One region of the Faecalicatena contorta genome, then DNA from elsewhere that is predicted to be linked to it. Evidence: riboswitches for the same ligand, from Rfam matches in the RefSeq annotation. Region 1 holds a riboswitch; each other region holds the start of a gene.
What was found. Region 1 has a riboswitch for cobalamin ahead of MWG26_RS05965 (ABC transporter substrate-binding protein). Riboswitches for the same ligand answer to the same signal wherever they lie in the genome.
Positions count from the first base shown of each region.

Region 2: linked by a shared signal. The riboswitch ahead of MWG26_RS13285 (ASKHA domain-containing protein) and the one ahead of MWG26_RS05965 (ABC transporter substrate-binding protein) in region 1 are both predicted to bind cobalamin.
Region 3: linked by a shared signal. The riboswitch ahead of MWG26_RS13260 (energy-coupling factor ABC transporter permease) and the one ahead of MWG26_RS05965 (ABC transporter substrate-binding protein) in region 1 are both predicted to bind cobalamin.

Region 1 covers NZ_BQNQ01000001.1:1,339,356-1,343,579, reverse strand. Annotated here, with positions in the region: gene MWG26_RS05975 (ABC transporter ATP-binding protein) at 1-123, opposite strand, end outside; gene MWG26_RS05970 (FecCD family ABC transporter permease) at 140-1,213, opposite strand; gene MWG26_RS05965 (ABC transporter substrate-binding protein) at 1,229-2,248, opposite strand; cobalamin riboswitch at 2,569-2,756, opposite strand; gene MWG26_RS05960 (putative 2-aminoethylphosphonate ABC transporter permease subunit) at 2,927-4,224, opposite strand, start outside.
Region 2 covers NZ_BQNQ01000001.1:2,977,056-2,981,279, forward strand. Annotated here, with positions in the region: gene MWG26_RS13285 (ASKHA domain-containing protein) at 1-2,111, opposite strand, end outside; cobalamin riboswitch at 2,311-2,502, opposite strand; gene MWG26_RS13290 (corrinoid protein) at 2,499-3,137, opposite strand; gene MWG26_RS13295 (CobW family GTP-binding protein) at 3,255-4,175, opposite strand.
Region 3 covers NZ_BQNQ01000001.1:2,970,959-2,975,182, forward strand. Annotated here, with positions in the region: gene MWG26_RS13245 (energy-coupling factor ABC transporter ATP-binding protein) at 1-254, opposite strand, end outside; gene cbiQ (cobalt ECF transporter T component CbiQ) at 251-1,024, opposite strand; gene MWG26_RS13255 (energy-coupling factor ABC transporter substrate-binding protein) at 1,056-1,367, opposite strand; gene MWG26_RS13260 (energy-coupling factor ABC transporter permease) at 1,369-2,118, opposite strand; cobalamin riboswitch at 2,223-2,424, opposite strand; gene MWG26_RS13265 (cob(I)yrinic acid a,c-diamide adenosyltransferase) at 2,497-3,024, opposite strand; gene cobK (precorrin-6A reductase) at 3,187-3,993, opposite strand; gene MWG26_RS13275 (GGDEF domain-containing protein) at 4,162-4,224, shown strand, end outside.

The sequences.
Region 1 (4,224 bases):
AGACTTTCCGCTTCCGTTTGGGCCGATTATGCCTACAAATTCTTTCTTTTTTATGTGCATATCAATCTGGGATAGTATCTGTCTGTCCCGTACTTGATAAGAAAGTTCTTTGATTTCTATCATGTCATGCTGATCCCCCTTATTTAAACTCGTATTGACGTACCTTTATCATCCACAGGAATAACGGGGCCCCGATAAATGCTGTCAGGATTCCTATGGGGATTTCCGTCGGCGGATGAAGCATTCTGGCTCCCACATCTACCCAGATCATGAACAGGGCGCCTGTAAGAACTGAAAGCGGAATTAGTTTTTTGTGATCCGCTCCTACAATGGAGCGGATCATATGGGGAACTACCAGCCCGATAAATCCAATACAGCCGCTTACTGCAACGGCAGAAGCTGTTAATAAGGCAGACACAATGATGAGAATCCGCCTCACAATATTTACATTTACACCAAGTGTAATGGCTGAATGTTCTCCCATCAGCAGTGCATTTAAGGCCCTGGACAGGTACATCAGGCACAAAAATGCCGGGATAATGAGTATCCCCAATAGAGGGATATCGCTCCATTCAGCACTTCCTAATCCACCCAGCATCCAGAAGGTTGCCTCTCTTACCGCCGCATCATTCGGGGCCGTATACACGATGTAATTCGTCAAAGCGCTGAATAAAGACGAGACTGCAACTCCCACTAAGATTAAACGTACTGGCGTCACTGCATTTCCTGTTCTTGCCAGAGTGTACACAAAAAGCATTGATACCATCGCTCCGGCAAAAGAACCTGTGGAGACGGTTAACCTTCCGCTCCATGGAAGCCAGACTCCGGCAAGCATTGCCAGCACGGCCCCCAAAGATGCGCCGGATGAAATTCCCAGCACATAGGGTTCTGCAAGCGGATTCTTTGTAAACGCCTGCATACAGATCCCGGAAAGTGTCAGCCCCGCTCCTACAAGGCCGCCCAGGAGCACCCTTGGCACCCTTAAAAACCAGACAATATTCTGTGTACTGTTTTTCATTTCTTCTATAGAAATCAGATGTTCCAGACCAATGTACTGGGATATGTTATGCAGCACAATTTTCCAGACGGAAAAAAAGTCTATGGTAACCGGCCCTATTCCGACGGCCAAAACAATAGAAATGATCAGCAGTATACAAAGAATAATGGAACATACAACGCTATGCTTTTTTATAGCCATACAAATATTCTTCATACCTGTACATCACTTTCATTCAAAACAGTCCGGATGGAATGCTTTTGCAAATTTTTCAATTGTATCTCCCGTCATAGAGCTTGCGAATACCTCGCAAAGATTTACAGAAATAATTCTGTCATTTGCAATTGCCGGTACTGCTGCCAATGCCGGATTCTCTTTTAATTCGGATATTTTCTGTTCTAAAGAGGTATCACCGTAATCGTCTATCACAATGACTTCCGGGGCACGTTCTACTACTTCTTCCCAGCTTACATTTGCCCAGGTCTTATCCATATCGGAAAAGATATTTTTCCCTCCTGCATGTTCAATCAGTTTTGCAGTAAAATTATTTCCGCAGGTATATGCTCCGCCGTCCTGCGCCATATCATAAACAAATACTTTCACGGTTTCCTGACCCTTCACCGCATTTTCAGCCGACTCGATCTGAGCCTTCATTTCCTCTACGATTTCTTCTGCTCTGTCTTCCAGACCAAAGATACGTCCGAGGTTATAAAAATCTTCATATACAACATCAACATCCGCACCGATCGTATATCCTTCAATTGAAGCAAGTGACATAATACCATAGCCGTTTAATGTCCCATGTTCTGTATTATTTTTTTCAGAAAATGCACTGGACCGCCCATAGACAAAATCCGGCTCCTGCGCCAGGATTGCCTCCAATGAGGGGGCTGACTCTGCAAGCTCTGGAATCTTTAAATACGCATCATTCCACTCTGGATTGATTTTAGAATTTGTATATGCTCTGCCGATAATTTTGTCTCCCAGTCCCATTGCCATTAATTCGTCACCTGTGCATGCATTGGCTGCAATTACTCTTTCAGGCACATGTGTAAATGTAACTTCGATATCATCCTGCGTTTTTAATGTAAAGGGAAATTCCCCCTCCGTTTTAGTTTCTTCTTCCTGTGCCGGTTTTGCCTTTTCCGCGGATGCTGCATCCGCATCGGAAGCATCTTTTCCACATGCTGTAATACTCATTCCTAATGCAAGCACCAGCATTATGCTGATCAGTTTGTTTCTCAATTTCATACTTTTTCTCCTCTTTCCATTAATAGTTTAAAACTATCCTCACAAATATTCATCTTCATTCTCTAACTTCTGCTTATAACTGCAAAAGTACAGAGTGAGCTTGCACGATTTGGCGCCGCCGCGCCGCTTCGCGGCTATATGCCTTATCGCGGCGTGTGCATCCTCCCAGAGGAACTTCCTATATCATAAAAAAGACATCTGCCCGAAATAAGCAAATGTCTAATACATGTATATACTTTAGGTACACACAAACAAAGTTGTCTCCAAAAATGTACGTAACAACTTTAAATATTCAGACAGGGCACTTTTAACCGGAAGTTTCCTCTCTTATTCGTCAAACAGGTTTCCTGACTTCCAGATTACCGCTCATGCTGTGCCTTCTCACAAAATACAGATTCTGCAATGACATCTTACAGCTTTCACTCCCTGGATACAGTGGCCGGACCGTTCAGGCTTTTCACCTGATTCCCTTTTACCTCTTTCGAGCATTTGATGAATAGTATGATTCAGTTTTTCCAGACAAACATACCCTGAAATAAGAATATTGTCAACACAAGAACGACGATCAGATAAAAAATTACAAATAGTTCTTATATTTTTCGCAATAACACGAATAACCGCCCCGGTGCACATACACATGCTGAGGGACAGGTATTCTGCCCCGGCTTTGCAGAAACATCAGGATGATAAACCTGTTTTCTGCCCTCTATGCCGGCCGGCTTCGTAGAGTGCCCTTACGATTAGATTTATGAAGAGGAGGAGCATGCACATCGCTACGGCGGGGGCGGTCTGACCTGCGCCTTCAAGGCTTACTATGGCTACGGCCGCTATGGGGGCCGTCGGGGTGAACAGGAATACGACCGCGGATACGGTGACCAGGGAGTTCACGAAAAAGTATACCCACATTTCGCAGATTGCGGGCGTACACAGAGGGAGTGTGACGCGGCGCAGGGTCTTATAGAAGGGGACTGCGAGGGATTCGGATACGGTTTCGAATTCTTTGTCCAGCCTTTTCAGGGCGGTTGTGGCGGTGCTAAAGGGCACGGAGTAGAAGTGAATCATGTTTGCCAATACGATGATCCAGATGGTTCCGTATAGAAAGTGGAAAGGATTTTGTAGTACGTAGCCGTCTGTGAATGGGATCTTGAAGTCTGGCGCGTTGAAAAACATGATGAAACTCAGGCCTACAACGGTTCCCGGAATCGCCATTGGGGTGATGGAGAGCATGTATGTAAATCTTCTGCTGGCCTTGAACTTCTGGTTTTTCTCAATCAGGTATGCTCCCAGGAATGTGATGAAAGTTCCCAGAAATGCCGATATGAGCGCTATGATTATGGAATTTTTGAATGCAGTGATTCCGCTGCCTGAGGAGATTCTGCCCAGGTCATAGTTGGACAGTGTAAATGTCAGGTTGTAGGGCCAGAATTTGATCAGAGAGGCAAACAGGGCGACTGCAAAAAACAACAGCATAGCCAGCGTGATCAGAAAACAGAATATAGTTGCCGCCATGTCGCTGGGCCTGTGTGGTTTGATTTGGTATGGTATGGATTTTGCGCTGATCGCCGCATTCTGCTTTTTATTTGTAATCCGATCCACTGCGAAGGACAGAACGGCCGGAAACAGCAGGATGATTCCCACTACCGCACCCATGTTAAAGTTCTGCTGCCCCACTACCTGCTTGTAGACGTCTGTTGCCAGCACGTTATAGTTGCCTCCCACAACCGAGGGGGCGCCAAAATCGGTAAAACTGTAGGTAAACGCTACAAATATGGCACTGATCAGTCCGTACTTGACGTTCGGTATGGTGATCGTAAACATTTTCCGGACCGCCGAAGTACCCATTGTTTCTGCAGCCTCATACAGCCGGTTGTCAGCAGCGGAAAATGCCACCGTCAGAATCGTTGTCGCCACCGGGAAACAGTAGATGCTTTCCGCGATAATAATCCCCACTCTGCCGTATAAGGGTACCTGCCAGC
Region 2 (4,224 bases), 1.6 Mb from region 1:
GAACTCTCCAGAATACGCTGCACGCGCTCTGTGCAGTCGCTGCTTAACAGGTATGTCCGGGTTCCTTTCAGGCAGCTGTTTCCTACCGCCTCAATCTTATCTTGGCATTCTTCCGGAAGCAGCCCGATTCCCACGGCTTTTACGATATCCATCTTATATCCAAAGCCTCCTGCAATATAAATAGCCCCAATATCATCATAAGATGCGCCGAAGTTCAGGATCAATGTCTCAAGCCCGGCACGTACTGCGGACTTGGCAAGCTGTATTTCCCTTACATCCTTCTGGAAAAATGAGATCCCCGTCCCATCGCTGCTGACAGCAAGCGGAAAGCCGTCGTCGAAATAATCTTCCTCCATTAGCCCAGTCTCATCCACAAGCTCCGCCTTTACCAGCTCATATACCATATCGATCACCCCGGTGCCGCAGATGCCGACAGGTTTGGCATCCTGGATCGTCCCGGTAACTGCATGGCCGTCCTTCAGTTCGACTTTGCAGATTGCTCCCGGCACGCTTCCCGTGCCAAAGGTAATATTGCCGCCCTCGAATGCAGGGCCCGCTGCCGTTGAAGTCGTCAATATCCTGTCCTTATTGCCAATCGCCATCTCCCCATTGGTACCCAGATCCACCAGGACAGACACCTTTTCTCTCTTATCAAAATCCAGAGAATACAGGCCTGCCACAATATCGCCGCCCACATAAGTAGAAATTCCAGGGAAAATCACTACCTCAAAGTCCCTGTCTTCCTGCTCAAACAGTTCTTTGTAAGTTGTATGTATGGTGTCAATGTTAACTGGGGTGAAAGGAAATACGCCCAGTGTTTTACAGGAGTACCCCATCAGCAGGTGTACCATAGTCGTATTGGCTCCGATTATCATCTTCTCCACCCGGATCTTCCCATTTTCTGTCAGGCTCTCAATTCCCTGCATCAGGTCAGTCTGGATACTTTTTCTCAGGGCTTCTCTTTTCCCGCCGTTGGAGGCCTCAATTCTGCTGATTACATCCGCACCATACGCCCTCTGCCTGTTGATTGTAGTGAAAACGTCTTCCGCTTCCTGTGTCTCCATGTTGACCAGCTGCATGGCGATCGTCGTCGTTCCGATGTCCACGGCGATTCCATACCGGCGGCCGGTCTTTGCACTGCTTTTCGCCGCTTTTCCCGCTGTCTGCTCCTCATCCGCCAGAACCGCGAATTCTTCTTCCTTATGCAGCCCGACAGCGATCACGCAGTCATCCTCAGGATAGGCCTTACATGCCAGACGGTATCCCTCCTGCAGCTGCTCCCCGCTGAAGAACTTCCTGTCCTGCTCTGAAGGCGCAATGTCCCCTTCAAGGACCTGTATTCCGCATTTACCGCAGGTTCCCCTGCCCGCACAGACTGCCGGCAGGAAGATTCCCTGTTCCTGGAGAAGTTCCATCAGCGAATGTCCCTTTCTGCCCTCCAGTACTCTGATGTCGCCTCCGTCATGAAGCGTGATTGTGTAATCCGAGACATTTCTAAGGCTGCAGCCGACATTAGGGCAACTTGCACAATTATGATGGATACGGAACATGTCCGAATGATCCGTAGTCAGGTAAACCTGACAGGTCGTCTTGACCGGGTCATACATACAGCTGTCCAGTACACGGATCCCTGCACTGTTTTCTCTTGCGGTCACCTCCAGCGCCTTTTTCTGGGCCTCCATCGGAATATCCTGGGGCGCCTCCAGGCGGCGGGAAACTCCACATTTTTTCTCCCTGCACATGGCGATAATATAGGGCTGAAGCTGATGGTCCATCTGGAAAAGATAGTCATCCGCAATGGCATCCGCCAGCATACCGCCCAGATAATCCCCCTCATTGAACAGCTGTGTGGACCACTGGCTCAGCTGACCGCCCACCGAAGTGACACAGTAGAGCGCCTGATGGATTCCCTCTCCATACCGACTGAGCTCAAATCCCTCCACATCACCGAATTCCAGCAGTGCGATTGGCTCTATTTTTTTATATGCTTCCGGAAGCATTTCCTCATATTCTTCCATTACATCATCGTAGGTAGCGCTGTCTTCATAACAGTCTATCAGGGAAAATACATTTTCTCTGCATATCTCTATATTAAATTCCGTTATTTTCATGTTCTTATCCTCTCTCAACTAACGGAAGTCTAAGCTCTGCCCCCGCAGTTTTGACAACCATATCCGTACTTGCCCAAAACCCCGGGCAGGTATCAGTATTTCATTCATTTTCCAGTATAAAAAGAAAAACTCCTTGTAAAAAGAGTTTGCTGCTGACACACTTTATATAATTCAAACGGAATCCTGTTTCCCACCCAAAACAGGTCCATAGGGATATGTAAGTATCCTGGCTCACGTTTCATCCTAGGAATGCCTTCTCATCCTGACGGACAATGGCTGTTATTCTTCGTCCACGTTTACAGTAGGGGTAAGCCTGCACCGGATTTACACCGGTTTCCTTCATTCGATGCTCTTTGTCACTATAATCCGCACTTTCCCAAAGGGCTCTTATTTCTCCAAAACTGCTTTCTTCGCAACTTCTGCTGCTGTTGCTGCATCTGGTGTATAGTAGTCTGCTCCAATCTGCTCTGCAAAGCTGTCATTAACCGGAGCGCCGCCGACCATAACGATATACTTGTCGCGAAGTCCCTTTTCGTTCAGCTGGTCAATGCAGTCCTGCATCTTCGGCATTGTTGTTGTAAGAAGAGCTGACATACAGATCACGTCCGCGCCTACTTCTTCAGCCTTGTCGATAAATACAGCCGGTTCCACATCTACACCGATGTCATGGATCTCAAATCCAGCTCCTTTAAGCATCATTACGACAAGGTTCTTGCCGATATCATGAAGGTCTCCCTGTACTGTTCCGATTACAGCTTTTCCAACCGGCTCATTACCTACCTCAACCAGTTTTGGCTCCAGGACTGTAAGACCTGCATTCATAGCTCTTGCAGCTACCAGAACTTCCGGTACAAATACTTCGTTGTTCTTAAACTTTGCACCAATGATCATCATTCCTGATAAAAGACCTTCATTCAGAATCTCTTTTGGATCGAGCCCCTCATCCAGAGCCTCCTGTACCAGTGCCTTTACGTTCTTTGCCCTTCCTTTTTGAAGGAATTCTGAAATTTCCTGAATCTTTGACATTTTACATACCTCCATCATTCATTAAGCGTGTCTGCTTTAGTTATCATTTTACAATATCTGCTGCTCTGTTTTTAGTAATTTTTTTGGAACTCTTTGTACAAATATCTCTTTTTTTGTTTACTTTTTCAGTTCCGCGGCAATCTCGGGATACCACGCCATCGCTTTTTTCAAAGACTTTTTAACGGGCAGGCCATTTCCTGAGAGAATCACCAGATCATTGACGTGTTCCGGCTTCCCTTCAAACCTTTCAGCCTGGTAGATACTGCCCACGCAGTTCACAAGATAAATCTCCCCCTGCACTTCAACAAATCCTTTGACACGGTAAGTATCATCCAGAAACATTTCAATGAATTTCTGAAGTTTTTTCAGTTCCAATCCCGGATTCAAACGGAGCAGGTATTTTTTCAAGGTAATATCCGCGCTCTGTATCACAGGCTCTTCCGGCTGGTTATCCGGAGGAGCGGCAGGATTCAGCCAGCCGCTTTCGATCCGGCCGAAGGTGGTCGTATGTACAGGAACCTCCGGGCGGTGTTTTCTGATAATGCCCTTTATTTCCTCAATCTGTTCTTTGGATGCCAGATCCGTTTTATTGACCAGCACAAGATCACTGACCGCCAGCTGCTTCTTTACCACGACTGCCGTCTCATAAACCTTCTGAAACTGTCTCGCATCAACCAGGCAGATGCTTCCCATGTATTCCACATCTGAGAATTTGCCTTCCTGATGCAGGATTTTTCTGACATTCATAGGATTGGAGAGGCCGGAAGCCTCCACAATTATTATGTCCGGTTTTTCCGAAAGGGCTTTTTCAAGCACTTCCTCGAATTTATCCAGCCTGCATGAACAGAATATGGAACCGTTGTTGATCTCATCCAGCGCCGTTCCCAGTTCTCTAAGAAGCTCCCCGTCCACGCCTTCTTTTCCAAATTCATTGATAATCAAATGCAGCCGGTAGTCTGACAATTCATTTATAAAATTTTTTAAAAAAGTAGTTTTACCGGCTCCTAAGAAGCCGGTAATTAAATACAGTTTACTCATTATTTCATACCTCATTCTGCTGCTTAGCAGCAGACCCGCCCGTTAGGGC
Region 3 (4,224 bases), 1.6 Mb from region 1:
AGATCCAGCAATCCCTTTTTGGAGTAATCCACCGGCTTCCCTTCAAATAGAACCATTCCCTCATCCGGCTTATATATCCCATTGCAGCATAGAAAAAAAGTGGACTTTCCGCAGCCGTTTGCACCCATGAATGCCACCTTTTTCCCCCTTTTTATTTTCAGGCTCACGCCGTTTAGGGAGTGCGGGCCTCCTTCTTCATATGCGTAGTGGACATCTCTCGCCTCTATTATGACATCCTTTTCCTCTGTATTCATAAGAATCTCCTCCATATTGTCAATGCAAGCAGGATCACTTCAAACACTGTGATTGCAGCGACCTCCTTTTTTCTGGCCGGATGATGTTCCGCAAGTACTCTGATCCTGCCGTCGTAGCACCTGGATTCCATGGCGTCATACAATGCATTGGATCTCTTAAATGCGCGGAGCAGCAGGCCCGCCCCCATCTTTCCGAAGGAACTCACCGATGTTCGCAGATCTTTGTTGCCCAGCCTGGACTTCTGTGACACCATCATGGCGGAAGCAGTCTCCATGAGCACAAAGATGAACCGGTAGATCAGAAGCATGAGTTCCGTCAATATCTCGGGGCAGTGCAGTTTTGCCAGCACGTCCAGAATATCTGTCATTGTCGTATTGAGAGATAAAAAGTACAGGCAGGACACACTCGCCATGGCTGTCGCAATCAGCTGTATCCCGAATAGAAGGGAATGAAAACTCCCTGTGATAAAAAAGCTGCCCACTGGAATTGCATAAGCATCCAGTGGGACTTTTGAGATATTGACTATAATCGCAAGTGTACTCAATATCAGGAATGTAAAAGGCACCGCCAGCAGCTTTGCGTATTGCCCCGCCGCTATGCGTCCTTTTTTCACGGTCAGGTATGTATTGACTGCAAACGCCACGCCTGCAACGATGAGTGAGCGGCTGACTACACAGAACAGCAGAGTTATCATGGAAAATGCAAACTTTTCAGCCGCATTTACATATCTTAATCTGGAGCGATAACAGAGCTTATCTACTACAATCATGCCGCCCTCCTTCCCGGAATCTTATTCCTCTTTATTCCATCTTTTTCTGCCATTTTTTTCTTTCTACGAATCGTCCCATCACAAAAGCGATGATGCCAACCCCGATCCCTGTCTGGATACAAAAAATCAAGCTTTCTACCTCGCCAGGCAGTTCGCCGCCCAGCGCAGTCTCCAGCACCGGTGTAAACCATGGGGTGTATTCCCCCTGAATCTCTTCTATCATAACGCTCCCCGCGTCATCAGAGCCGCCGAACTCAGCGCCTTTCTTCGCGAACAGGGGCACAATTGCAATTAATACAGCTGCGATCAGAAGAATAATGACTGTTTTTGTATTTTTACTCATCCTATTTTGCCTCCTTTAAAAATCCAATTGCCTTGAGTTCCGGTTTTGCATATGATTCCAGGCCGATGACAATGATAACCGTAAGGATGCCTTCGATGACTGCCAGCGGAAGCTGGGTCGGTGCAAATACACCCAGGAATTTAACAGCAGATGCCGCAACACCGCCGGCCTCGGATGGGTAAGCGAGTGCAAGCTGGATGCTGGTCACACAGTATGTAAAGATATCGCCCAGAAAAGCCGCCAGAAAAACGGATACTTTTCGGTTCACATTCATTTTTTTACAGAGCTGAAAGATTCCAAACGACAGAAGCGGTCCCGCTATCGCCATGGAAAATGTGTTTGCCCCCAGTGTTGTCAATCCGCCGTGTGCCAGCAGAATCGCCTGGAACAAAAGCACGATGATTCCCAGTACGCTGACTGCCGCCGGGCCAAACAGGATTGCCCCCAGCCCTGTGCCCGTCATATGGGAACAGCTTCCCGTCACGGACGGGATTTTCAGGGAAGAAATCACAAAAATAAACGCCCCCGCCATTGCAATCAATGTGATGGTCTTTCTGTTTTCTTTTAATCTTTTTTTCAGGGAAATCAGGCCGGCAACCAGGAATGGAACACAGATAACGCCCCAGGCAATACAGTATTTAACCGGAAGATACCCCTCCATAATGTGCATTGCATTCACAGCCGGTGTGACGGCAAACATCAGCGCAAACGCGATGGCTGCCTTGAGTAAGAATTTTTCTTTTTTTGACATATTTCTCTCTCCTTTTTTGTGATATGTTGTCTTGAAATACCCCCAGGTATACCACAAAATCGTATGAGATCTGCGGCATAACACCCGGTCATATCCCCGTAACCATTCAGATCCATTTAAAAGCGGGTTTTCTGACTCAGGCATCAACACGGTATTCCGCCTTCCCATGAAAATTCTCACAGTGACATCATGGATACCATTCCACCTTTACAGCAACGGGTATTGTGCAGGATTTCCACCTGCTTCCCCTGCGGCCGTCCGCTGCAGATACTATACTCCACTTGGACAGCTTACTTTTAAATTGTATGCCAGACCTGAATTATATACCGAAAGGGTAACATTACCCTTTTGGCTGCTTTTTATCGGAGGTATCTCCCCCTAATACTCGATCCCCCGTCTTGCCCGGATCTCCCGGTCAAAGGGATGTTTGATTTTTCGGATCTCGGAAACATAATCCGCAAGCCCGATCAGCTTTTCGTCCGGATTTCGTCCGGTCAGAACGACCTCCAGTTCCTTAGGTTTCTTTTCCAAAAAGGCCAGCGACTTTGTGTGATCAATGAGGCCATAATGATAGGCTGCCATAAACTCGTCGACCACAAGCATATCATACTCTCCGGATACTGCTTTTTCACAAACCGTATCCCACAGCCGTGCATAAGTCTCCTGAGCCTCCGCTTTCTCCGCTTCGGACAGCGTGTTGAAGAATCCAAATGATTTGTCCATATGGAGTACCGTAATTCCCTCCACGGCATCCAGAATCTTGAGCTCTCCGGAGTCCTCGTTCTTCAGAAAACGCGAAAAAAGAACCTTCATACCGCTTCCGGCCGCTCTGACAGCAAGCCCTGTTGCGGCAGTCGTCTTCCCCTTTCCATCTCCACAGTAAATATGTATCAGCCCGTTTTTCATGCGCCCACCTCATCCAAAATCCCTCTTATTTTATCATAAATTGTCTGATTATGCAATTTTCACTATCTATCATTGTATATGATTTTCCGTTCTTCCGTTTGTACTTTTTTCTTTTGTTTATGTAATTTTTTAAGAACGAGGGCAAAGGGGTCAGACCCCTCTTCAGAGGGGTCTGACCCCTTTGCCCTCCGTATTCAGAATATTCTGAATATAACCCTTTATTTCTTCCACACTGTACCCTGTTTCTGCAGGCCTTCCAATCACTACAAGCGTTACCCCTGTCTCTCTGGCAGCCTCCAGTTTTTCCTCAAACCCCCCCGCTTTGCCTGATTCCTTTGTCACAAAATAGTCTGCTCCTGTGTATTTCAGCATGGCAGTATTTAATTCTTTCGAAAAGGGTCCCTGCATGGCGATGAGATGGGAGCCCTTGAATCCAAGCTCCACGCTCTCTTCCACGGACTCTTTTGTCGAAAGAACCCTGGCAAAACAGCGTTCTTTGTAATGGTCGATCGCTGTGTACAGCCTTAATTCTTTGCTCCCGGTGGAAATGAATATCCGGCCTTCCCGTGTTTTGAGATACTCTACTGCTTCTGCCACGGAATTTACAATTACCATATTGCGGTAAGATCCTGCGCCGCCTGTCCCGCTTTCGTCCCGCAGACAGCGGATATAACCGGCGCCGCTCCCCTTACAGGCATTTTGAATATTCTCCGTGGCCAGGCGCGCAAAGGGATGAGTGGCATCGATCACAAGCCTGATCTGATTCTCCCTGATAAATCCGCAGATAGCCTCTTGATCCATCCGGCCCGTTATGACCCGGATATTTTGAATTCCTTCCACGCATTCCATTCCGTACTCTGTAGCCGTACTGACGAAGGCTGGCGCAGACAGCGTGCCTAAAAATTCAGCCAGCATTCTTCCTTCTGATGTTCCCGCAAACAGCAGAATACTCATTCTTCCGTTCTCCATATTCCTTTTCCTCCCCTTTTCCGCAGCCTATTTATGTCTGATACTTAGATTTTATTTTAAGTACAACAACTGGCATATCCTGGAAATATTCCGGTTGTGTTTAAACCTCTTTCACAGTATAATATATCACATAGCAAATTGAAACCACAAACATAAGGGAGCTTTTATATGTTTTTTAATCTAATTGGATTTATTCGGAAAGACTTAGACCTAAAAGAAACCTATTTTAAA